DNA from 3 places in the Metabacillus sp. B2-18 genome. Region 3 is predicted to be linked to each of the others. Evidence: riboswitches for the same ligand, from Rfam matches in the RefSeq annotation. Region 3 holds a riboswitch; each other region holds the start of a gene.
What was found. A riboswitch is a leader RNA that binds a small molecule or an ion and turns the genes downstream of it on or off. The one in region 3 is predicted to bind thiamine pyrophosphate.

Region 1 (7,412 bases), 2.4 Mb from region 3:
CTCCTGAACATAAGTCTTTGGCATTCGGAGTTTGACTGAATTCGGTAACCCGATGGGGGCCCCTAGTCCAATCAGTGCTCTACCTCCAAGACTCTCATTTCAAGGCTAGCCCTAAAGCTATTTCGGAGAGAACCAGCTATCTCCAAGTTCGATTGGAATTTCTCCGCTACCCACACCTCATCCCCGCACTTTTCAACGTGCGTGGGTTCGGGCCTCCATTCAGTGTTACCTGAACTTCACCCTGGACATGGGTAGATCACCTGGTTTCGGGTCTACGACCACGTACTTATTCGCCCTACTTAAGACTCGCTTTCGCTGCGGCTCCGTCTTATCAACTTAACCTTGCACGGGATCGTAACTCGCCGGTTCATTCTACAAAAGGCACGCCATTACCCATTAACGGGCTTTGACTACTTGTAGGCACACGGTTTCAGGATCTCTTTCACTCCCCTTCCGGGGTGCTTTTCACCTTTCCCTCACGGTACTGGTTCACTATCGGTCACTAGGGAGTATTTAGCCTTGGGAGATGGTCCTCCCTGCTTCCGACGGGATTTCACGTGTCCCGCCGTACTCAGGATCCACTCTGGAGGGAACGAAGTTTCAACTACAGGGTTGTTACCTTCTTTGACGGGCCTTTCCAGACCTCTTCATTTACTCCGTTCCTTTGTAACTCCGTACATGAGTGTCCTACAACCCCAAGAGGCAAGCCTCTTGGTTTGGGCTTCTTCCGTTTCGCTCGCCGCTACTTGGGAAATCGCGTTTGCTTTCTCTTCCTCCGGGTACTTAGATGTTTCAGTTCCCCGGGTCTGCCTTTAATACCCTATGTATTCAGGTAAAAATACTACTCCATTACGAGCAGTGGGTTTCCCCATTCGGAAATCTCCGGATCAAAGCTTACTTACAGCTCCCCGAAGCATATCGGTGTTAGTACCGTCCTTCATCGGCTCCTAGTGCCAAGGCATCCACCGTGCGCCCTTAACAACTTAACCTTCGACAAACGATAAGCGTCGAATTTCTTCGTTGACTTCCCGAGCTAAGGGTGCTCATGTACTCTCGTACACTCCGCTCCTCATCAGGTCGTCGCCTCGAACTTCTCGCTTCTCCTTTGTCTCAAGACATAAGATCAAACTTAATATCTTGATTAACATTTATTAAGAGAATCACTAAACTAAGCGTTTAAACTCAGTGAATTACTTGAATTGTTTTCGTTATCTAGTTTTCAAGGAACATAAAACACAGGATGTTCAAATGCACTTTGCATTTAGACTCCTATGTATTGAGTCTTACTTATATAGAAAGATCAGAATGATCTCTCAAAACTAAACAAAATACCAAGCGTGCCTCATTTTCCTTAGAAAGGAGGTGATCCAGCCGCACCTTCCGATACGGCTACCTTGTTACGACTTCACCCCAATCATCTGTCCCACCTTAGGCGGCTGGCTCCTTACGGTTACCCCACCGACTTCGGGTGTTACAAACTCTCGTGGTGTGACGGGCGGTGTGTACAAGGCCCGGGAACGTATTCACCGCGGCATGCTGATCCGCGATTACTAGCGATTCCGGCTTCATGCAGGCGAGTTGCAGCCTGCAATCCGAACTGAGAATGGTTTTATGGGATTGGCTTGACCTCGCGGTCTTGCAGCCCTTTGTACCATCCATTGTAGCACGTGTGTAGCCCAGGTCATAAGGGGCATGATGATTTGACGTCATCCCCACCTTCCTCCGGTTTGTCACCGGCAGTCACCTTAGAGTGCCCAACTTAATGCTGGCAACTAAGATCAAGGGTTGCGCTCGTTGCGGGACTTAACCCAACATCTCACGACACGAGCTGACGACAACCATGCACCACCTGTCACTTCGTCCCCCGAAGGGGAACCTTCTATCTCTAGAAGTAGCGAAGGATGTCAAGACCTGGTAAGGTTCTTCGCGTTGCTTCGAATTAAACCACATGCTCCACCGCTTGTGCGGGCCCCCGTCAATTCCTTTGAGTTTCAGTCTTGCGACCGTACTCCCCAGGCGGAGTGCTTAATGCGTTTGCTGCAGCACTAAAGGGCGGAAACCCTCTAACACTTAGCACTCATCGTTTACGGCGTGGACTACCAGGGTATCTAATCCTGTTCGCTCCCCACGCTTTCGCGCCTCAGCGTCAGTTACAGACCAGAGAGTCGCCTTCGCCACTGGTGTTCCTCCACATCTCTACGCATTTCACCGCTACACGTGGAATTCCACTCTCCTCTTCTGCACTCAAGTTCCCCAGTTTCCAATGACCCTCCACGGTTGAGCCGTGGGCTTTCACATCAGACTTAAGAAACCGCCTGCGCGCGCTTTACGCCCAATAATTCCGGACAACGCTTGCCACCTACGTATTACCGCGGCTGCTGGCACGTAGTTAGCCGTGGCTTTCTGGTTAGGTACCGTCAAGGTACCAGCAGTTACTCTGGTACTTGTTCTTCCCTAACAACAGAACTTTACGACCCGAAGGCCTTCATCGTTCACGCGGCGTTGCTCCGTCAGACTTTCGTCCATTGCGGAAGATTCCCTACTGCTGCCTCCCGTAGGAGTCTGGGCCGTGTCTCAGTCCCAGTGTGGCCGATCACCCTCTCAGGTCGGCTACGCATCGTTGCCTTGGTGAGCCGTTACCTCACCAACTAGCTAATGCGCCGCGGGTCCATCTGTAAGTGACAGCTAAAAGCCGTCTTTCAATTTTGAACCATGCGGTTCAAAATGTTATCCGGTATTAGCTCCGGTTTCCCGGAGTTATCCCAATCTTACAGGCAGGTTACCCACGTGTTACTCACCCGTCCGCCGCTAACCTCAGGGAGCAAGCTCCCATTGGTTCGCTCGACTTGCATGTATTAGGCACGCCGCCAGCGTTCGTCCTGAGCCAGGATCAAACTCTCCAATAAAGAGTTGATATAGCTCATAATAACTTGTACTATAAAAGTACATTACTTACTTTTGTTAATCTCAGTAAGATTAACTTTAGCACGCTTGGTTTTGTTTAGTTTTCAAAGATCATTTCAAGCTCCGTTTCAGAAGCGACTTAACCAATATAACATTTAGTAATCTTCTCGTCAACACCTATTTTTTCGTGTTGTTTTTTTGTCTGCTTCAGAAGCGACGTTTAATAATATATCACGTTTATTTTATAAACACAAGCACTTTTAAAAAAATAAAAAAGATGACAATCAGCCACCTTCATTCATTGCCCCTCTATAATATTGTTCTTCAAGCAAAGATATATTCTCGCGCTCTTTTAATTTACCTTCTTTATCTAAAATATCCTTTAATAATTTAAATGCTAAAATTTCAGGGGGGGTAATATCTTTCTTTAATGCTTCTGTGAGTATTAAAGGTGCTAACTCAATATGATATTCACAGAGTTCTTTACATTTATATAGTATTTTATCATCTTCCTCACTTTGAGCATAATACATTTTAACTAATTCCTGGTGGGCACGGTGCAAAATAAAAGGACGCTTCGTACGGTTAATGATTTCAATTAATAATTTTTCAGCAAGAAGATATTCCTTTGATTCAAAAGCCCAAGAAACATTTCCTAATAAAAAACCACAATCACTTCTTTTTGTTTTGGCATGACTGTCAGGGTGATCTAAATCCTTAGGCTGAATCCTTCCTCCAAAGGACCACTTTATACAATTTCTAATAAATGCTCTTTCATAACTTTGAAGACTATCCCAAAAATCATCAAGTTCTAATTGATGAATAATACCACCGTATTGTCTTTCTATTTTTGCTACTTTCATTTGTTTTATTAGTGCTGGATTTTTAAAGTTGAATAGTTTTTTAATACCCATACATTCACCTCTTGGACAATTCTGATGAATTATATGTTTTATTCTCACCTTTCATTACACTGTAGACTAAACTCTTATTTATTCTATATTTATAGTTGTAGTAAGCACAGAGATCCTGTATAGTAATGACTAAAATAAATATTTAAACCACAAGGGGAGCCTTTAAGCTGAGATTGAATGTTTACCATTCTAACCCTTTGAACCTGTTAGTTAATACTAGTGTAGGGATGTGGAAGATCATGTTTAAAGTAATGCTTGGATTATATGATCATTCCAATCATTGCTTTTTTATTTTGAGGCTAAAATAAGGTTGCCTTTTGGTTTGATGTAAAAGAGAGGTAATTAGTTTGCGAGGAAATCAACGTTTATTATTTTTAATCGAAGTTGCAATGTTAGCTTCACTGGCCTTTTTACTTGATTTATTATCAAGTGTTATTGGTAAGTTACCACAGGGCGGTTCCATTTCACTGGGCATGATCCCAATTTTTATCATTGCTTATGGTTGGGGAATAAAAGGAGGACTTCTAACTGGTTTGTTACTAGGCCTTTTACAAGCTGTTCTTGGTAATCCTTATATTGTCCATCCTGTTCAAGGGTTTCTTGATTACTACCTGGCATTTACTGTTGTTGGGTTTAGTGGAGTCTTCTTCAAGCAGATTCAAAACGCTTTTCAAAATAATAGTAAAAAATTAGCGATTCTTTATATAACACTTGGGGCATTACTTGGAAGCTTACTAAGAATGGTCGCACATGTTGTTGCGGGTGTTGCATTTTTTGCGTCGTTCGCACCTGAAGGTACTCCTGTACTAACATACTCTATTGTTTATAATGCTTCTTATATGATTCCAACAATGATCGTTTCTGCAATTGTTGTTAGTTTACTATTAGTAACTTCTCCTAGATTAATAATAAGAAAATAACTCTAACAAAACCTTGGCCCCTCGCCAAGGTTTTTCTATTTTTCATAAATAATTAGTAATCATCATAGTAAACACTATTAACTCTATGAAACCCCTTATTACCTTATCTCTCCGCACGAATAAATTCTACTTTGTAGAAAAACATTCATATTTTCAATTCTTTCGGCATCTATTAATAGAAATAATAGATTTATAAACGGAGGAAAAAGAGATGACTATATCTTATGGAATTATATTATTAACATTATTTCTATCACTATTTCATTTCTCTTATGGCTATAAAGAGGCAATTCGAATTAGTAATGAAGAGGGTCCTGTTCAAGGCTTGTCTTTAATATTTAGCATTCCTTTAGGTTTTACCTTTGCTTACTTATGTTCGATTTTCTACATTTCATCTTAATTTTAAAAACTCGTCAAACGGCGAGTTTTTTTGAAAAATCTTATGCACGTCCTTACCTTCAAACGTCATTTTTACCACTCCTGCTTCATAAATATCAATAAAGATTCACCTTTGCAGGAGGTTGCTTTGGAGACATTTAAATTGGTATGTAAAAACCTTATATACTCCAGCTTTACTCTTATTTTACTATTTGTATGTTTTGTTTGTTTCCATTTATTTTTTCACATTAAAGTCAGTTTTGCTTTCAGCATCATTATGACATTAACATCTTTTGCTTTATTCTGTTTCTTTGTCTATATTTTGATAACTTTGAAAAAGACATTTACCTTTTGGTTTTTTAAAGGGCGGAGTGGCATTGTTTCTTTTATGATCATTACAACATTCACTTTCTTTTTTTCCATCTACTTTTTTTCCATCAATCTTATGATATCTAGTGAGTTGGGAGGAAATTTAACACTTGAGGAGAAGTACCAGCTTTATTTAATACCTTTTCAATCAAATAAAGTAACCATTGCAGATTATCAAGCGATGAAGAAGGATAAAATGGTGAGCTCATACAAAAATGTAATGATTTATTATGAAACACATGAGAAAGAGCTAATCCCAATTATAGAGGATGTTCTAAATCGTGCTGATGAACTTACAACAAATCTTTTGGGTGATGTCCACGATAACGAGATTGATCTTATTCTTCATTCTTCTATAGAAGATCTTTATGAAAAAACCTCCTTAGTTCAGACTATGGGCTACTTTGACGATCCGAATGATATTGTCGGGATTGCCATAACGGACTTATCAGATATCGTCTCAAATCAAATGCCACAATCATTTTATTTCCAAAGCACCATTTTACACGAATATACTCACTATCGATTACAAGCTTATATTAAAGAGCAAGAACTTTACGTCTATAGAATTCCTCTATGGTTTCATGAGGGAGTTGCAGAGTATGTTGGTATGTATAACGTTGCACATCGCTATTATCCCTTTCAAGAAACCTCATTTTCCCATCTTGTGACACATAAAGACTGGGAAAAATATCGTCTAGAAGATTATGATGTTTATTTGCAAAGTTATTATGCAATTAAGTATCTCGTTGATCAATTCGGAGAATCAATTCTTAAATCAATCATTATAGAAACGGCAAAAACTAATGATTTTAATGAGGGATTTACTAAAGCAACTGGTATTACCATAGAAGATTTACAATCACAGTATATTAAAGAAGAGAATCAATCACTCCAAACAAAAAATGAAAGCCTCCAGCATTAGCTGGCAGGCTTTAGTTCTTTGCGCATGTATTTTTTTATTTGTTTTTCTAATACAAAAAGCATAATCCCAACCATAATAATACTTCCTCCCACTACTTGAGATGGAATCATTTTTTCTCCTAAAAAGAAATATGCAAGGATTATTGAACCAACTGGCTCGAACAAAATCATCACGGATATTGTATTTGTGCTAACCCATTTTAAAGACCAATTGAATAATGAGTGTCCGAGTAATGTTGGAATAATGGCTAATAAAATAAAATTATACCAGTCTGATGTCGGATAAGGACCTAAGGGATATTGTAAGATTAAACAATAGAGTAATAGAGTTAACGAGCTAATTCCATATACAATGAATGTATATAAAGTAAGCGAGTGTCTTTTTCTAATTCCCTGTCCAAAGAGCAAATATGCGGTAATCATTGCACATGCTACTAAAGAAAGAATATCCCCAAACAAAGCAAGACCACTTATTTTAAAATCGCCCCAACTAATGATCATACTCCCAGTGATAGCGAGAATTCCACTACACAAAGCCATCTTTGAAACTTTTTCTTTAAAAAACAAATATGTTCCCACAAACGCAAACAACGGTTGAAGAGTTACTAAAACTACAGAACTAGCGACTGATGTATAGTTTAACGATTCAAACCAAAGAATGAAATGAAAAGCTAAAAATACACCGGCTATCGTTGAATATAACCAATCTACTTTTGATAAGACCTTCAATTCTGAGCGATGTTTGATTAGAAATATTGGCAAAATAAGAATCGTCGCAAAAAACAATCGATAAAAAGCAATAACCGGAGCAGGAGCTGATGTTATCTTTACAAAAATAGCTGAAGTTGAAACAGAAAGTACACCAACAACCAGAGCTGCATAAGGAAAAAAGCGCGGAGAGTTCAAAGTCGTTCCTCCTATCATTCAAAAACCTACAATATTCTACCATGAAACGTAATAGAATAGTTGCGAAATTTGTAGAAGAATTCATAATAGAGTTGGA
Region 2 (7,412 bases), 580 kb from region 3:
GAACTCGGTCTAATTTGCACAGTATCTCTTCCGCAAAGCACAGCTGCCTTTGTTTCCATTTCAGCTGTTAAGTAAGGAAAGACTGGATCACTACCACAAGTTGGGCATGCATCATTTTTCAATCGATCCATATTAATCGAAGAATATTGATTTTTCCATAAATCAAATGATACAAGCTTACCGCGCAAGTTTTCCATATCAGCTACGAGTATTTTTAGTGCTTCTGCTGCTTGATGTGAAGCAACCATACTAACAATTGGTGAGATCACCCCGACTGTGTCACAGGTCATTCCATCAAATGGGATATGCTTTAGTAAGCAATGTAAACAAGGTGTTTCGTTAGGAATAATGGTGAAAGATAAACCATAGCTTCCAACACACCCACCGTAAACCCACGGAATATTATTTTTTATTGAAAGATCATTAATCAATAATCTTGTTTCAAAGTTATCTGTTGCATCAATGATTACATCTACACCTTCGGCAAATTCCTCTATGTTTGCAGATGTTACATCTTCTACATATGAAATAACCTCAACCTCTGAATTTATTTTTTCAAGATGCTGCTTTGCTGCAACAGCTTTAGGAATCCGATTTATCGCATCATCTTCTATATAAAGCTGTTGTCTTTGCAAATTGCTCCATTCAACATAATCTCGGTCAACAATTGTTAATTTTCCAATACCCGCACGTGCAATCATTTCAGCACTAGCCGTTCCTAATGCACCTGCTCCAACAATCAATACATGTTTTTTTCGTATATTATCTTGACCCTTTTCTCCAATTGGAGTAAATAGCATTTGTCTTGAATAGCGTTCCATTAAGTCGTAATCATTCCTTCTGTTGGACTACTTGCAATAGCATAGTCTTTTTTAGCTATTCTACCAGCTTCATACCCTAGTCTTCCAGCTTCAATCGCTAGCTTCATCGCAACCGCCATTTTCACTGGATCTTTAGCAGCCGAAACAGCTGTGTTTAATAGAACTCCATCTGCACCAAGCTCCATTGCTAATGCTGCATCCGCTGGTGAACCAATTCCTGCGTCAATAATGACAGGCACTTTAGATTGCTCAATAATAAATGATAAATTAAGAGGATTTAAAAGTCCCTGACCAGAGCCAATTGGAGATGCTCCCGGCATAATAGCGTGAACACCTAGCTCTTCTAATCTTCTAGCAAGCACAACATCATCTGATGTGTATGGTAAAACGATAAAGCCCTCTTCTAAAAGCATTTCACTTGCTTTTAATGTTTCAACTGGGTCAGGTAGTAATGAACGATCACAGCCAATAACCTCAACTTTAATCATGTCACATAAGCCTGATGCTTTTGCTAGCTTAGCAATTCTCACTGCTTCTTCAGCTGTTTTAGCTCCTGCTGTATTTGGTAGCAGTGTATATTTTGAAACATCTAATTGTTCTAAAAAGTTAGGCTGTGATTCTTCAAAAATATTCATACGGCGTACCGCAAACGTTAAGATCTCAGCTTCTGATTGTGCAACTGCTTCCTTTTGAACTTCAAATGAAGGGTATTTTCCTGTACCTAATAATAATCTTGATTGAAATGTTTTATCTGCAATTTTTAACATAACATCATCCTCCTCCTACAAAATGAACTAATTCAATTTCATCACCATTTGAAATGGTTGTGTTTTCGTATTGATCTTTTAAAACGATTTCGCGGTTATGCTCGACAATAACAAGTCGATCTTCTAGCTTGTAAAACGCCAGTAGATGTTGAATTGTTTTAACATCTTGCTTTAAATCAACAAGTTCACCATTCAATTTAATACTCATGAAATCACCTCGCTGTTTGAGTAAGCTTTCTCGTTAAAGAAAAAGCATGAACATACTCTTCGTTTTGCTTTCTTTTTAAAATAAGATCTCTAATCATTGTTCCTGTTTTAGGGGCAAGCAAAATTCCATTTCGATAATGTCCTGCTGCAAAGTAGATGTTCTCATCAAGAGGATGCTGTCCAATATAAGGCTTTCCATCATCTGATTGCGGCCTTAATCCAGCCCAAGTATCTATCAATTTAGCAGAAGTAATACTTGGCATCATCGGAGTAATTTTTTCGATTAAAGACTGAATTCCACCAAGAGATGGAGTTGTACTCCAATCATTCTCAACCATTGTGGCCCCTACCACAAACCTTCCATTACCCTTCGGAACGATGTAACAATGATCATAGAAAAGAGTCTTTTTCAGATCTAAGTGGTCTCCTTGAACAGAAAGACATTCACCCTTAACTGGCTTCATACTGACATCAAGTCCTAATTGTTTAAAAAAGTGACCACTCCATACTCCATTCGCTATGACTACTTTGCTACAAAGATAATCTCCTTGTGGTGTTGATAGCGTGTATTCATTCGTAGCTGTTTTCTTAATAGAATGAACAGGTGTATTTTCTTTAAAGGTTGCTCCTAGTAAACTAGCAGATTTCGTAAATGCCGCACATACATGTATAGGAGAAACATGACCATCTTCTGGTATATAGAGCGCTCCTACGATCGAATCAGAAACATGTGGTTCATTTTGTAAAACTGTTTCTTTCGTGTGCCATTCTAATGTTTCGTAGGTATCAACAGCTTTCTTCAAAACTTTCGCTTCATTTTCTGTCATTGCTAGCTTATACATTCCTTTGTCAACTAGCTGAATATCTATCTGTGACAATTCTGAAAGTTCATCACGCAAAATGTGATAGTGTCTTTGGCTTTCTTTCGCAAACTGAAAAAAAGCATCATTGTTTTCCAATTCAGAATTTGCACCAAGCATGCCTGCAGCTGCACATGTAGCACCTGTACCACCTTTATGGCTATCTAATACAAGAACGGAGATTCCCTCTTTTGCAAGCTGATAAGCAATTGACTGTCCAATAATACCACCGCCAACAATTCCTACATCATATTGTTTTTGCATGGTAACCCCCCTCTTTTAAAGTGGTTAAAGCTCCGATTGGATCACTGGTCCCCATAACATAGGACATAACAGCAACACCATCAACGCTTACGTTGTTAAGCAACTTAATTGTATTAGGAGTAATGCCTCCAATCGCAATAACTGGAATGGTAATGTGCTCACAAATTTCAGCTAATTGTTCTACACCCCTTGGAGGTAATGCTGCTTTTGAATTTGTTTCAAAGATGTGACCAAATAACAGGTAATCAGCTCCCGCTTCCTCACATCGTAAAGCTTCTTCTAGCGAATGGACGGACCGTCCAATTCTTACGTGTGAATCAAAAGCTCTTACTACTTCAACAGGAAGGCCGTGTCCTGGTAAATGAACATTAGGGATATTATGTAATAAAGCAACATCAAGTCGATCATTGATCACAAGTTTTTCCTTCGGTACACCCCGCTGAAGCAAATTTGACACAAGTAACATGATGTCTGAAGCCGTTTTTTGTTTTTCCCGGATATGAATATAATCCACATCTTGATGGAGCATCGTAAGTTTCACTGTTAATTCATTTACCGTTTGCTTGCCATCTGTAATGACATGAAATTCCACTTTTTTCACCTTAATTCTTAGATAGTAAAGTTTTATAAGACGCAAAAAACCACTTTCCAATAGGGAAAGTGGTTTACATACACAAATAACCATGCTGTAGCCACTTCCCTACGCTGGTATCATCCAGATCAGGTTATAAGGGTCTTAAAGTCACACTTTAATCTCAGCCTCTATTTAAGGCTCCCCTAGCGGTTGTTTTGTTTCTCTCGTATTTACTTATTTCTATCATACCAAATGTTTGGAAACTTTCAAGAGTAAGATACCCTGATGTTTTTTAATTGATAAAAATTATATCAATTCCAACTCATGTTTAAGTTCATTTACATATTCTCTAGAGCCCGTCACAATTAGACGGTCTCCTAATTTCAGGTCTGTATCTCCATGTGGAACAATCGAATCTTTGCCTCTGAAAATACGGACAAAAATAATGTCTCCTGTAAACGGAAAGTTTCGTAGCAGGATGTTATCGTATTTTGCATTATTTAAGTTAATTTGATATAGAGTTGTTTCCTGATTTGTTAAGATTCTCATGACACTTGGCGCTTCAATTAAAGCACGAAGCATCGTTTTTGTTGAAAGAAGTGTAGAGAAAATATCAATACCTTCATCCTTTAATTGACTTGCTAAATCAGGTGAAGCCACACTGGCAATCACTCGGTCAACTTGCTCATTTTTTGCAGATAAGGCTATATCGGCATTTCGTTGTTCATCACCAGTAGCCACAACGATTAAGTCTACATCAAATGCGTTTTGTTCTTTTAATGTTTCAACCTGAAAATTATCAATTTCTCTAATTTCAAACAATGATTCAGAGATTTGTTTATCAATTTTATCTTGTTGAATATGATAAACCGTTGTTTCATAAAGATCTTGGTTTAGCTCTCTCGTAACAGGCAGTGACATTTGATTGGCACCAATAAAGGCAACCTTGATTTTTGTTGGCTTGCCATCGCTTTTTGGGAAGAGCTTTTTAAAGAAAATCGGAGTTACTATACTTGTAATAACAGCAACTAAAATAAGTGCACCTGACATTTCAGCTGTGATAATCTCCATTCTTTCCCCAATCGTAGCAGCAGCAATCACTAGAGAAAGCGTTGATGTTAAGAGAAAACCAGCTGCAAGTGTTGTTTTGCCATCATACCATCTTTTCAAATAATAAACAGGCAAAACCTTAGAAATCAGAAGTGCGATAAATAATAATGGAATAAGCAGGAAGATTTTAGGGTCTTTAAACAATGCCCAAATATCTAAATCAACTCCAACCATTACAAAGAAAATCGGAATAAGAAATCCATATCCGAAAGAATCAAGCTTTTGAACCATTTCTTTGTTAGGAGATAATAGCGAAACTAGCACACCTGCTAAAAAAGCTCCTAAAATATTTTCGGCACCAATTGTTTCGGAAATGGCCACTAATAAAATAATTAAGGTAAAAACAGCTCGTGTTCCAATTTGAATCGTCCCTTTTGACATTGTTTCGATGAATGAACGATTCATAAATGTTTTTCCTAAGAAATAGAGCCCAACACCTGCTCCAAATAGAACTAATAACAACCAGGTATTGTTGTCTCCACCACCATAAATGGAAGCAAAAACAGCAAGAAGCACCATTGTGACTAAGTCAGCTATAACAGCCACAAGTAAAATAATTTGACCAATATTTGATTTCATAATTCCTGCATCTTTTAATGTAGGAACTACTACCCCTAGAGAAATAGTCGAAATAATTAAGGTCATTAAAAACGCGTTATCCATTAACCCAATCCATACAAAGATGTAGGATAATAATAAGGATAGAGCAAAAATCCCAACAAATATGATAAGTGAAACAAAAAACGCATTAGGTGCATCCTTACCTGAAGGAAGCTTTTCCTTTTTCTTTCCTCCTGCAAAAGCTGTAAAGTCTATTTCAAGACCACTAAGAAACATTAAGAAAATAAATCCAAGCATTGATAATGTCTCAAGCCACATATCCTGGTGGACAACATCAAAACCACTTTTTCCAATAATTAACCCAACGATAATTTCGGCTACGACGACTGGCATAAAGTTTAGCTTTAGTCGATGTAGCAAAATAGGGGTTAGAAATGCTGCGAGAATAACAATAACTAATGAAGTTACAGATGCTCCATGCATCGTATCCCTCCTTTATCTTAAATTCATGAACATATAAAAGTTAGTAATTCCAGCGAAGAATGTATACCTTCTATCATATACAACCTAGAACATAACTTGTAACAATATGCTCTAAAGCTGGAAACTAGTTAAATTAAATATTGCATAAACAATGTCGCCATACCAAAATAAATTAAAATACTAATAATATCATTTATAGTTGTAATAAAAGGACCAGATGCAACAGCCGGATCCACCTTCAATTTATGCATAATTAATGGAATAAAGGCACCAGAAATCGTCGCTACAGTTAGTGTAGCCAAAATTGAGATACCTACTAGTGCACCTAAAAATAGATCCCCTTGCCATACAAAAACAACAACAGTCACAACCGCACCACAAATGGCCCCTGTTATTAAACCTGTACCTGCCTCCCGAACGATCATCTTACTAAGATTTTGATCTTCAGTATCACCAAGTGAAATTCTTCTAACAGCAACGGCTAAAGCCTGTGTTCCTGTGTTTCCTGCCATACCGGCAATTAAAGGGATAAACACGGCTAAAATAGCAACTTTCTCTAATGTTGCTTCAAATCGACCAATTAAACTTGCTGTAAACATTCCAAGAAATAATAATATAATTAACCATGGCAATCTTTTTTTGGCAGCAGAAAACGGTCCTCTATCAGTGGAGTCAACGTCAGATACCGCAGCAAGCTTTGAATAGTCATCACTTGCTTCTTCATCAATAACATCGACGATATCATCAACAGTGATAATTCCTAGCAGATGTCCTTGAAAATCAACGACTGGGAGTGCAAGGAAGTTATAGTCTTTCATTTTTCTTGCAACTTCTTCTTGATCTTCCGCAACACTTACCGAGTAAACACGTTCATTCATAATATCTGAAATCATCGTGTCAGGCTCACTAATAATTAAATCTCTTAACGAAATAACACCAGCAAGCTTTTCATCTTCATCCACAACGAATACATAATAAATTGTTTCAGCGTTCGGAGCTTCTTTCTTTAATATTTGCATGGCAGAATGAACCGTTTGATGAGCATGAATGGAGATATACTCCGTTGTCATGATACTCCCGGCTGTATATTCTTCATAATGAAGCAACTCTCGTATTTCTTCAGCTGCTTCATCGTCCATTATTGTTAAATAACTTGCAACCTGATCTTTATCAAGCTCATTTAAAACGTCAACGGCATCATCTGCATACATCTGTGCAAGCATTTGAGCAGCAAACGTTGGATCCATTTCTGATAAGTAAGTTTGATACAGACCATCTTCATCTTCAATATTTTCAAAGACCGCTGCCATTTCTTCTGGAGAAAGAAAATGATAAACAGTCTGGCGATCTTCTGGGTCAAGCTTAATAAAAAAGCTGGCCTGGTCGTAAGGATGCTGCTCTAAAAACACGGAACGAAAATCATCCATATTTTTCTGAGTAAGTGCTGTAAGCAGCGTTCCTTCTTCAAGCTCAACTTGTTCTCTTTCTTCTGACAAAGTCTGTTCCTCCTCTCTTTGCCAAATATATTAAGGAAAACAAACGAATTTCCGACAAATACTTGAGTATTTCTACATATTGCGATTCATATTATAATAACTATAATATTCTATATGCATTTATTGAAGCAATAAGATGAACATTATTTACAAAAATAAAACATTTCCTTTTAGAGAGTTTTCTTCCATCAATTGTTTTATATTCTGGACCAGAAGTTAACTATCATCTAAAATTCACCCTAAGAATACAGCCATTATGAAATGGATCC
Region 3 (7,412 bases):
GAGCCGAAAGCTCAGCAACTATACATGGCAATCTTTAATAATGAGAAAATTGACATCCTAACAATTTACAATTCTGAAACAAATCAATATGAAGAGGTAACCTCTATATTTCCACTCACCTTTTTAAGCTCTCTTTCAAAGCAAATCCTCGTGCAACTCAATAACGGGTTTCCCCATGGTTCCAATAAAGAATTCATAGGGTAAAAATTCATCTTTCTAAGGAAACAAGAATCAACAATACTCGGTATATTCTAAAGCAAACATGTTAAAAATCCATTTTGTGGTCATCCCCATTTTATCCTCATCTAAAAGAAGATTCAGTTTCACTGTAAAGATTCCTAACACCCTTTTTGCATCTTCATATTTTTATGTTAGATTTTCTAACAAAACAAAAGCCATTCCTTACATAACAGGATATACTTGTAAAAAGAATGTTTTAAGGGGTGGAGCAATGAATCACCAAGACCGCTCATACAAGGATAAAAAGGTAATCTCAATTGGGACTGTCAGTGAGTTGACTGGATTAACTTTGAGACAAATTCGATATTATGAAGAAAGAAAACTAATTGCTCCATATCGGAATGAACGAGGAACTAGAAAATATTCGTTTTCTGATATTGAGACACTAATGGACATTGCAGATAAACGAGAGGACGGTGTACAAACTACTGAAATCTTAAAAGAAATGAGATTAAAAGAAAGGAAACGTGAAAGTGAAGCAGATGTTAGAAAAAAAATGCTACAAGGTCAGTTGAATGCACAATTTAGGTTTGGACGTGGTAGGAATTAATCATATATCGCTGCAGACAACACATAATAATATTGCTGCAGCGATTAATTCTAGCTTCCCTCAATAAAACATAACAGTTGATATTTCCCCTTATCTCCTCATTCCACTTTTGTTAACCCTACTTTTTTTAATATTTTCAAAAAATTATACATTAAAAGCATATTTCTCTATTTACAATTGACAAAAATATCCGATAATAGATTTAATAGGACTTTTTACCACCTATATATGTAAATTGCGAGGTGTTCAGTGTGAAATCGCTAGATGCAGTTATAGAAGAATACCGAAAAAGAATGTTTTCAATCGCCAAAGAAGATGGAATTAGTTCACATCGAACATTGGTTGCTAGTCAAAACTTAGATGAATTATTAAATATTGAAATGAACAAAAATAATCCTTCACCTCTTAATAAGAAAAAATAAAATAGCTTTCTTAAAAATACACCATTTAATAAGGTTTTGGTGTATTTTTTTCTATTATAGACACAATGATAAATACATGAGGAAGTGATACTATTGAATCAAAAAATTATTTGGCTTAGTAAAGGAAAACCAACAACACTTATACATAAAGGAAAAGAATTTCGTTCAGGGATATGTAAAAATCAAGTAGAAAAACTTGAGGTAAAATCAAGCCATATTTTAGACGATGATGTAGCAAACCACGATTACCATGGAGGGTCTGAACGTGTAATTTGTGTTTATCCCTACGAACATTATGATTTTTGGGAGAATCTTTACAAACAATCTTTACCAAAGGCGGCTTTTGGAGAAAATCTAACAGTTTCAGGTATGAAAGAAACAGATGTTTGCGTAGGCGATATTTATCAAATTGGTGAAGTTGTAGTTCAAGTTTCACAAGGAAGATTCCCATGTTCAACTATTAACAAATATACCAATATCAACACAATATTAAATAAGATCGTTGAACATGGTTTTACCGGTTATTTCTTTCGTGTTTTAGAGGTAGGGAGGATCTCTTCGGATTCAAGTATTAAACTGATAAAAAAACATCCTGCAGGCATTTCAGTAGCTGCCATTCACCATACATTTTTCCATCATAAAGAGAATCTATCCCAAATTGAAAAGATTTTATCTCTTAGGGAACTTTCTGAAGAATGGCAGGTCCGTATGGAGAAGCTCCATCGACAATTGATGAAAAGATAAGGGTAACTCAAATCCCTCCTATTTTTCAAAAAATTCTGTTGACTACATGAACAATTATGATATGATTATAACTGATTTTAATTAAATTACCATTTTCTACTAGGGGAGTCCATTAGCCTGGACTGAGAGAGGAACGCGTTTGAAGTTCTTTGACCCTTTGAACCTGATCTGGATGATACCAGCGTAGGGAAGTAGCGACAATTGTAAAGGGATATGCGCGCACCCTTTTACAATTTTTACCTACTACCATTGAACGGGTTCTGAATTTCAGAACCCGTTTTTTATTTGCCTTCCGCTGATGTTGAATCGATCACTTTCATTTCAAGGAGGAGAAAGCATGAAGATAACAATTAAACAGCCATTTCCCGGAAGTAAAAAAGTTTATGTACAAGGTAGTAATCCTGACATTCAAGTTCCTGTAAGGGAAATTTCCCAGAGCATAACGAAGAATACATATGTTGAAGAAGTTAATCCACCTGTTCAAGTCTATGATACGAGTGGACCTTACACCGACATAACTGCTGAAATTGATATTCGAAAAGGCTTACCAAGAGTGAGAGAAAAATGGATCCTTGCTCGTAATGATGTTAAGCAATATGAGGGACGCGAAACTAAGCCCGAAGATAACGGATATAAAGCTTCTAGTGACCATACAAACATTGAGGTCTTTCCCTCTAATCACATACACCCTTTGGTGGCAAAAGACGGTAACCGAGTAACACAGCTTCATTACGCTAGAAACGGGGTTATTACACCTGAAATGGAGTTTATTGCGATCAGGGAGCAAATGGACCCCGAATTTGTACGTGAAGAAGTTGCATCAGGCCGTGCTATTATTCCGGCTAACATTAATCATCCCGAAACTGAGCCAATGATTATCGGGAGAAATTTTCATGTTAAGATTAATGCTAATATTGGGAATTCTGCTGTTACCTCTTCAATTGAAGAAGAAGTTGAAAAAATGACATGGGCAACCAGGTGGGGAGCAGACACGATAATGGACCTTTCAACTGGAAAAGACATTCATACAACCCGTGAATGGATTATCCGAAATTCCCCTGTTCCTGTTGGTACTGTACCTATCTATCAAGCATTGGAAAAAGTAAATGGAATTGCTGAAGATTTAACATGGGAAGTCTATCGTGACACGCTAATTGAACAGGCTGAACAAGGGGTTGATTATTTTACTATTCATGCTGGAGTTCTTCTTAGATATATCCCTTTAACAGCTAAGCGGACCACAGGAATTGTATCAAGAGGAGGCTCTATCTTAGCACAATGGTGTTTAGCTCATCACAAAGAAAATTTCTTATATACTCACTTCCGTGATATCTGTGAAATTCTCTCAAAATATGATATTTCCATTTCTTTAGGTGATGGATTAAGACCTGGTTCTATTGCCGATGCAAATGATGAAGCCCAATTCGCTGAGCTGGAAACTTTGGGTGAATTAACAAAAATTGCATGGAACTATGATGTTCAAGTAATGATTGAAGGTCCTGGTCACGTTCCAATGCATCTTATAAGAGAGAATGTTGAAAAGCAGCAGGAGATTTGTAAAGAAGCTCCTTTTTACACTTTAGGTCCGTTAACTACTGATATTGCTCCAGGCTATGATCACATTACTTCTGCTATAGGTGCTGCGATGATTGGCTGGTTTGGAACAGCTATGCTTTGCTATGTAACACCAAAGGAACATTTAGGTTTGCCAAATAAAGAAGATGTTCGAGAAGGCGTAATTGCCTACAAAATTGCTGCACACGCTGCAGACTTAGCAAAAGGCCATCCCGGTGCCCAAAACAGAGATGACGCTCTTTCAAAGGCACGCTTTGAATTTAGGTGGAATGATCAGTTTAATCTTTCTTTAGATCCCGAAAGAGCAAGAGAATACCATGATGAAACTTTACCTGCTGAAGGGGCAAAAACAGCTCACTTTTGTTCAATGTGTGGACCGAAATTTTGCTCTATGAGAATATCACATGATATTAGAGAATTAGGTAATAACTCAAGTAAAACTGAGCGTGAGTTATTAACTGAGGGAATGAAAGAAAAGGCAAAGGAATTTATTGACGGTGGTTCAAAGATTTATAGATAAGAAAATAAAGAGGTGGGGAAACCCGCCTCTTATTTCATGATGCCTTTATGGTCAATTAATTTTGTCGTAATTCCCGTACACGACATTCTCGCAAGCGGATCTTCCCCCACAATCCCATATGTTCTTCCCTTAAATCGGTGATCGTGTTTTGAACGTTCCCCTTCTCCATACAGCACACCACCATATTCAATATCGATCGGCTCGTCATAATTATAATAAGTTCGATTTTCAAATAAGTGATAATGACCTCCACCCGGTAATGGAATAGCAGGGCCTGTTTCACCATAAAATCGATGATAATGTTTATTTTCAAAAGACGTAATTCCCCGATATAAATGGCTATGGCGATCAAAGCTATTACCATTTACTTCCCTTGTAAATCCGTCAATTATATGAAAATGTTCCCGATATTTCGTTGTGATAGCTGAAAATCGGTGAGCATGGTGTGGTTTATCTGCTCCAATTACTATCATAAAATCCCTCCGTCAAGCTACATACTTTTTCATATGAAAGTTCATAGCTGATGGAAAGTTGTCTCTATATTTATTCGGGATGACCTTCCTGATCATGTATAATGCCTACATTCTTCATATCCACTGATACATTTACTTTAAATTGAACATCAGGATACATTTCATCCCACTTCTCTACTTTATTAGATTCATTTCCTGTTTCGGTTGCACGGTACCTTAATCCAAAACCAAGTGGGTCTACTTCTTCCTTTTGAAGCTTGTTTAGCATGCTGCTAATTTGTTCTTCAACTTCAATTTTAACCGTTTTTTCATACTCATTAGCCTGACCTTCATCTAACGTTTCAAAAGCTTCTTCAACAATCCCACTTAGTTGAACATCATAAGAAATAGCAGCTCTTTTGTTTTTTTTACTTTTCAAATCAAAGCTTGCGTTAATTTTATCTGTTGAAAAAACAAAATAGGGTTTCCCCTCTTTTTCTACCTTAATATCGAACTTCGAAGCCCTATTTCTTAACATATTAAAATATTTTGTTTCTTCTTCAGACAAAACTAAGACTTGTTTCATATTTGATATCAGGCTTGTTTTATTAATAGAGAAAGCTTCTTCTTCCGTTTTAATAATTGGTAGAAATGGATCAATCCCTCTTTCTGTTTGTCTTCTCCTAAAATCAAAAATATAAACAGATGTAACATAGGGAGTTTCTGTTCCGAAGTTTCCAAAACTCAACAATAATGAATTTGATGGTACTCTTTCTCCAGGAGGTTCAACTTCAAGTACTGAAAGAGCAGTTGGACTTCCTACCGCTGTCCAAGCAATAGCTTGAATATCACGTCTACGATAAAACCAATCTAAAATATTTGTTAAGTCGTCTTCAACTACATTTTCACCCAATATAATCATTTTTGTATGACTAAAATCTAACTCTTTATCTACTTTTGACTTAATAATTCTTACCGCCTCAGAGATCGTTTCTGAAGACTCGGTCATTATTAGCGATTCACTACTTCCTGTTTTTGTTTCACTAGATGGGACCGCAAGCTTTAAGGTGATATCATACATATTCTCTTTATCTTCAGATTTGTCCACTCCTATCGAAACAACAAAAAAACGGCGGTCAATATCTTTATAACCACATCCACCTAAGAACAGGAGCGCAGCAGCAACAACCATTAAGATTCTGGTTTTCATTTCAAGAGCTTTTCCTTTCTTATTGATAATATTTTCAAAAGGACTAAGCCCGCAATCTGGGCAGGTAACAAGAGCATCATCCACACCTTTGCAATCTCTCCTACTGTTTTCTCCTGAAAAAATTGCTGAACAATTATAGCTAACACAGCAAAAACTCCAACTATAACAAATGGCTTTATATCTATTTTTTTAAATTTAAAAGTTGGAAAAATGGCCTTTAACTGCTCTAATCCTACGTGCCAATGAAGGATAACACTTGCTAAAGAAACATTAATGTATAATCCTAGGAAAAGAAAACTTATTCGCTCAATAAAACCTAATTCAATTCTTATCGCTTCTGTCGTAGCAATCCAAGGAAATGTAAAAGACTCTGCTCCATCAAATCCATTTAGACCAATAGGAATGATAAAAGTAGTGATTAAAGTGAAAAATCCTAGTATACCGATTGCCCATAAATATTTCACTCTAACTTCTTTATATAAACGATTAAAAATAACTAGATTGGTGTAACCTGTGTAAACAAATGTAGCTGTTGAAGTTGATTCGAAGCTTGGGATGTCTTGAAAGTGTGTTATAGTAATTCGTACTGAATCCCACATTAAATCATCATTGAAATATGACTTAAATATGATAAATGCAATAAACGGTAGATTAAGCAATAAAATAATTTCAGTTGCATATAAGACCTTTTTTGACGGTAATGTTGTTCCAAATACAATGACAATTAAAAAGGTAAGCATAATCAGGAGTTCATCCATATCAGGATTAATATATTGTTTTGAGATATTAGTAAAAGCAACTAACGTAACTAATCCCGCTACGTACCATAAAACACCTTGAACAGACAGAAAAAATAAGCGAAACCATTTAGGTGCATATTTATCAAGTATTTCAGGTAATCCCATATATGGAAAATTGCTCATATACTTTGTGAAAAAGTAGATAATAATAATCCCGGTCGGTACAGCCAAGATCATAGCTAATACTGAGCCATTACTTCGATTTTCAATTAACACCATTGGAACATAAGCTACAATATTTGTAAGCATGTTAAGAATTAACATGACATAGATAAACCGCTTAGACATAATCATCTTCCTAGCTTTGTAGTTTGCATAAAAAATGCTCACAATTAATTACTTAGTATCCTGTTTTTCATTTTTTCATGTTTTCTTTCAAAAAGACTCCTAAATAAGGCTGACCAAAACTATTTAAACTAACTAGATAAAAAATGAGTCCTATTAAAGCTACTATAACCCCGATTAATCCTGTAAAGGTTGCCATCGCTAAGAGAAAATATTTTGTCACTCTCATCGCAAAACCCATTTCATTTATTGGGATCACGAAATTAGAAATAGCAACTGCTGATACAATAATAATCATGATATTACTTACAAGACCCGCCTCTGTAGCTGCCTGCCCCAAAATAACACCTCCAACTGTTGTGGCCATTGGTCCTATCGCTTTTGGCAATCTAATACTTGCCTCAGTTAATAACTCCATCATAATTAGCATGAATAACACTTCAATATAAGCTGGGTATGGAACAGATGCACGACTACCCACAATTGATAGAGCGAGCTGAACCCTAAACAACTCAGGATTAAATGCAGTAATTCCAACATAAATTGCAGGAAGCAGAAGAGCAATGGCAAGACCTAAGTACCTTAATAAGAGAAGAAACCTCGAAATCCCCTTA

Region 1: linked by a shared signal. The riboswitch ahead of thiT (energy-coupled thiamine transporter ThiT) and the one ahead of thiC (phosphomethylpyrimidine synthase ThiC) in region 3 are both predicted to bind thiamine pyrophosphate.
Region 2: linked by a shared signal. The riboswitch ahead of LPC09_RS04930 (thiamine phosphate synthase) and the one ahead of thiC (phosphomethylpyrimidine synthase ThiC) in region 3 are both predicted to bind thiamine pyrophosphate.

The regions. Positions count from the first base shown of each region.
Region 1 is NZ_CP088245.1:3,886,302-3,893,713, forward strand. It holds rRNA gene LPC09_RS19760 (23S ribosomal RNA) at 1-989, opposite strand, end outside; rRNA gene LPC09_RS19765 (16S ribosomal RNA) at 1,356-2,906, opposite strand; gene LPC09_RS19770 (hypothetical protein) at 3,189-3,818, opposite strand; TPP riboswitch at 3,961-4,063, shown strand; gene thiT (energy-coupled thiamine transporter ThiT) at 4,166-4,738, shown strand; gene LPC09_RS19780 (hypothetical protein) at 4,950-5,138, shown strand; gene LPC09_RS19785 (peptidase MA family metallohydrolase) at 5,505-6,410, shown strand; gene LPC09_RS19790 (DMT family transporter) at 6,407-7,315, opposite strand.
Region 2 is NZ_CP088245.1:938,182-945,593, reverse strand. It holds gene LPC09_RS04950 (thiazole biosynthesis adenylyltransferase ThiF) at 1-821, opposite strand, end outside; gene LPC09_RS04945 (thiazole synthase) at 821-1,588, opposite strand; gene thiS (sulfur carrier protein ThiS) at 1,593-1,796, opposite strand; gene thiO (glycine oxidase ThiO) at 1,801-2,919, opposite strand; gene LPC09_RS04930 (thiamine phosphate synthase) at 2,903-3,556, opposite strand; TPP riboswitch at 3,600-3,708, opposite strand; gene LPC09_RS04925 (monovalent cation:proton antiporter family protein) at 3,800-5,647, opposite strand; gene mgtE (magnesium transporter) at 5,776-7,143, opposite strand.
Region 3 is NZ_CP088245.1:1,522,850-1,530,261, reverse strand. It holds gene LPC09_RS07730 (hypothetical protein) at 1-204, shown strand, start outside; gene LPC09_RS07725 (MerR family transcriptional regulator) at 452-790, shown strand; gene LPC09_RS07720 (aspartyl-phosphate phosphatase Spo0E family protein) at 1,042-1,212, shown strand; gene LPC09_RS07715 (MOSC domain-containing protein) at 1,306-1,956, shown strand; TPP riboswitch at 2,048-2,163, shown strand; gene thiC (phosphomethylpyrimidine synthase ThiC) at 2,294-4,051, shown strand; partial or broken gene LPC09_RS07705 (YmaF family protein) at 4,081-4,540, opposite strand; gene LPC09_RS07700 (Ger(x)C family spore germination protein) at 4,595-5,713, opposite strand; gene LPC09_RS07695 (GerAB/ArcD/ProY family transporter) at 5,710-6,801, opposite strand; gene LPC09_RS07690 (spore germination protein) at 6,869-7,412, opposite strand, start outside.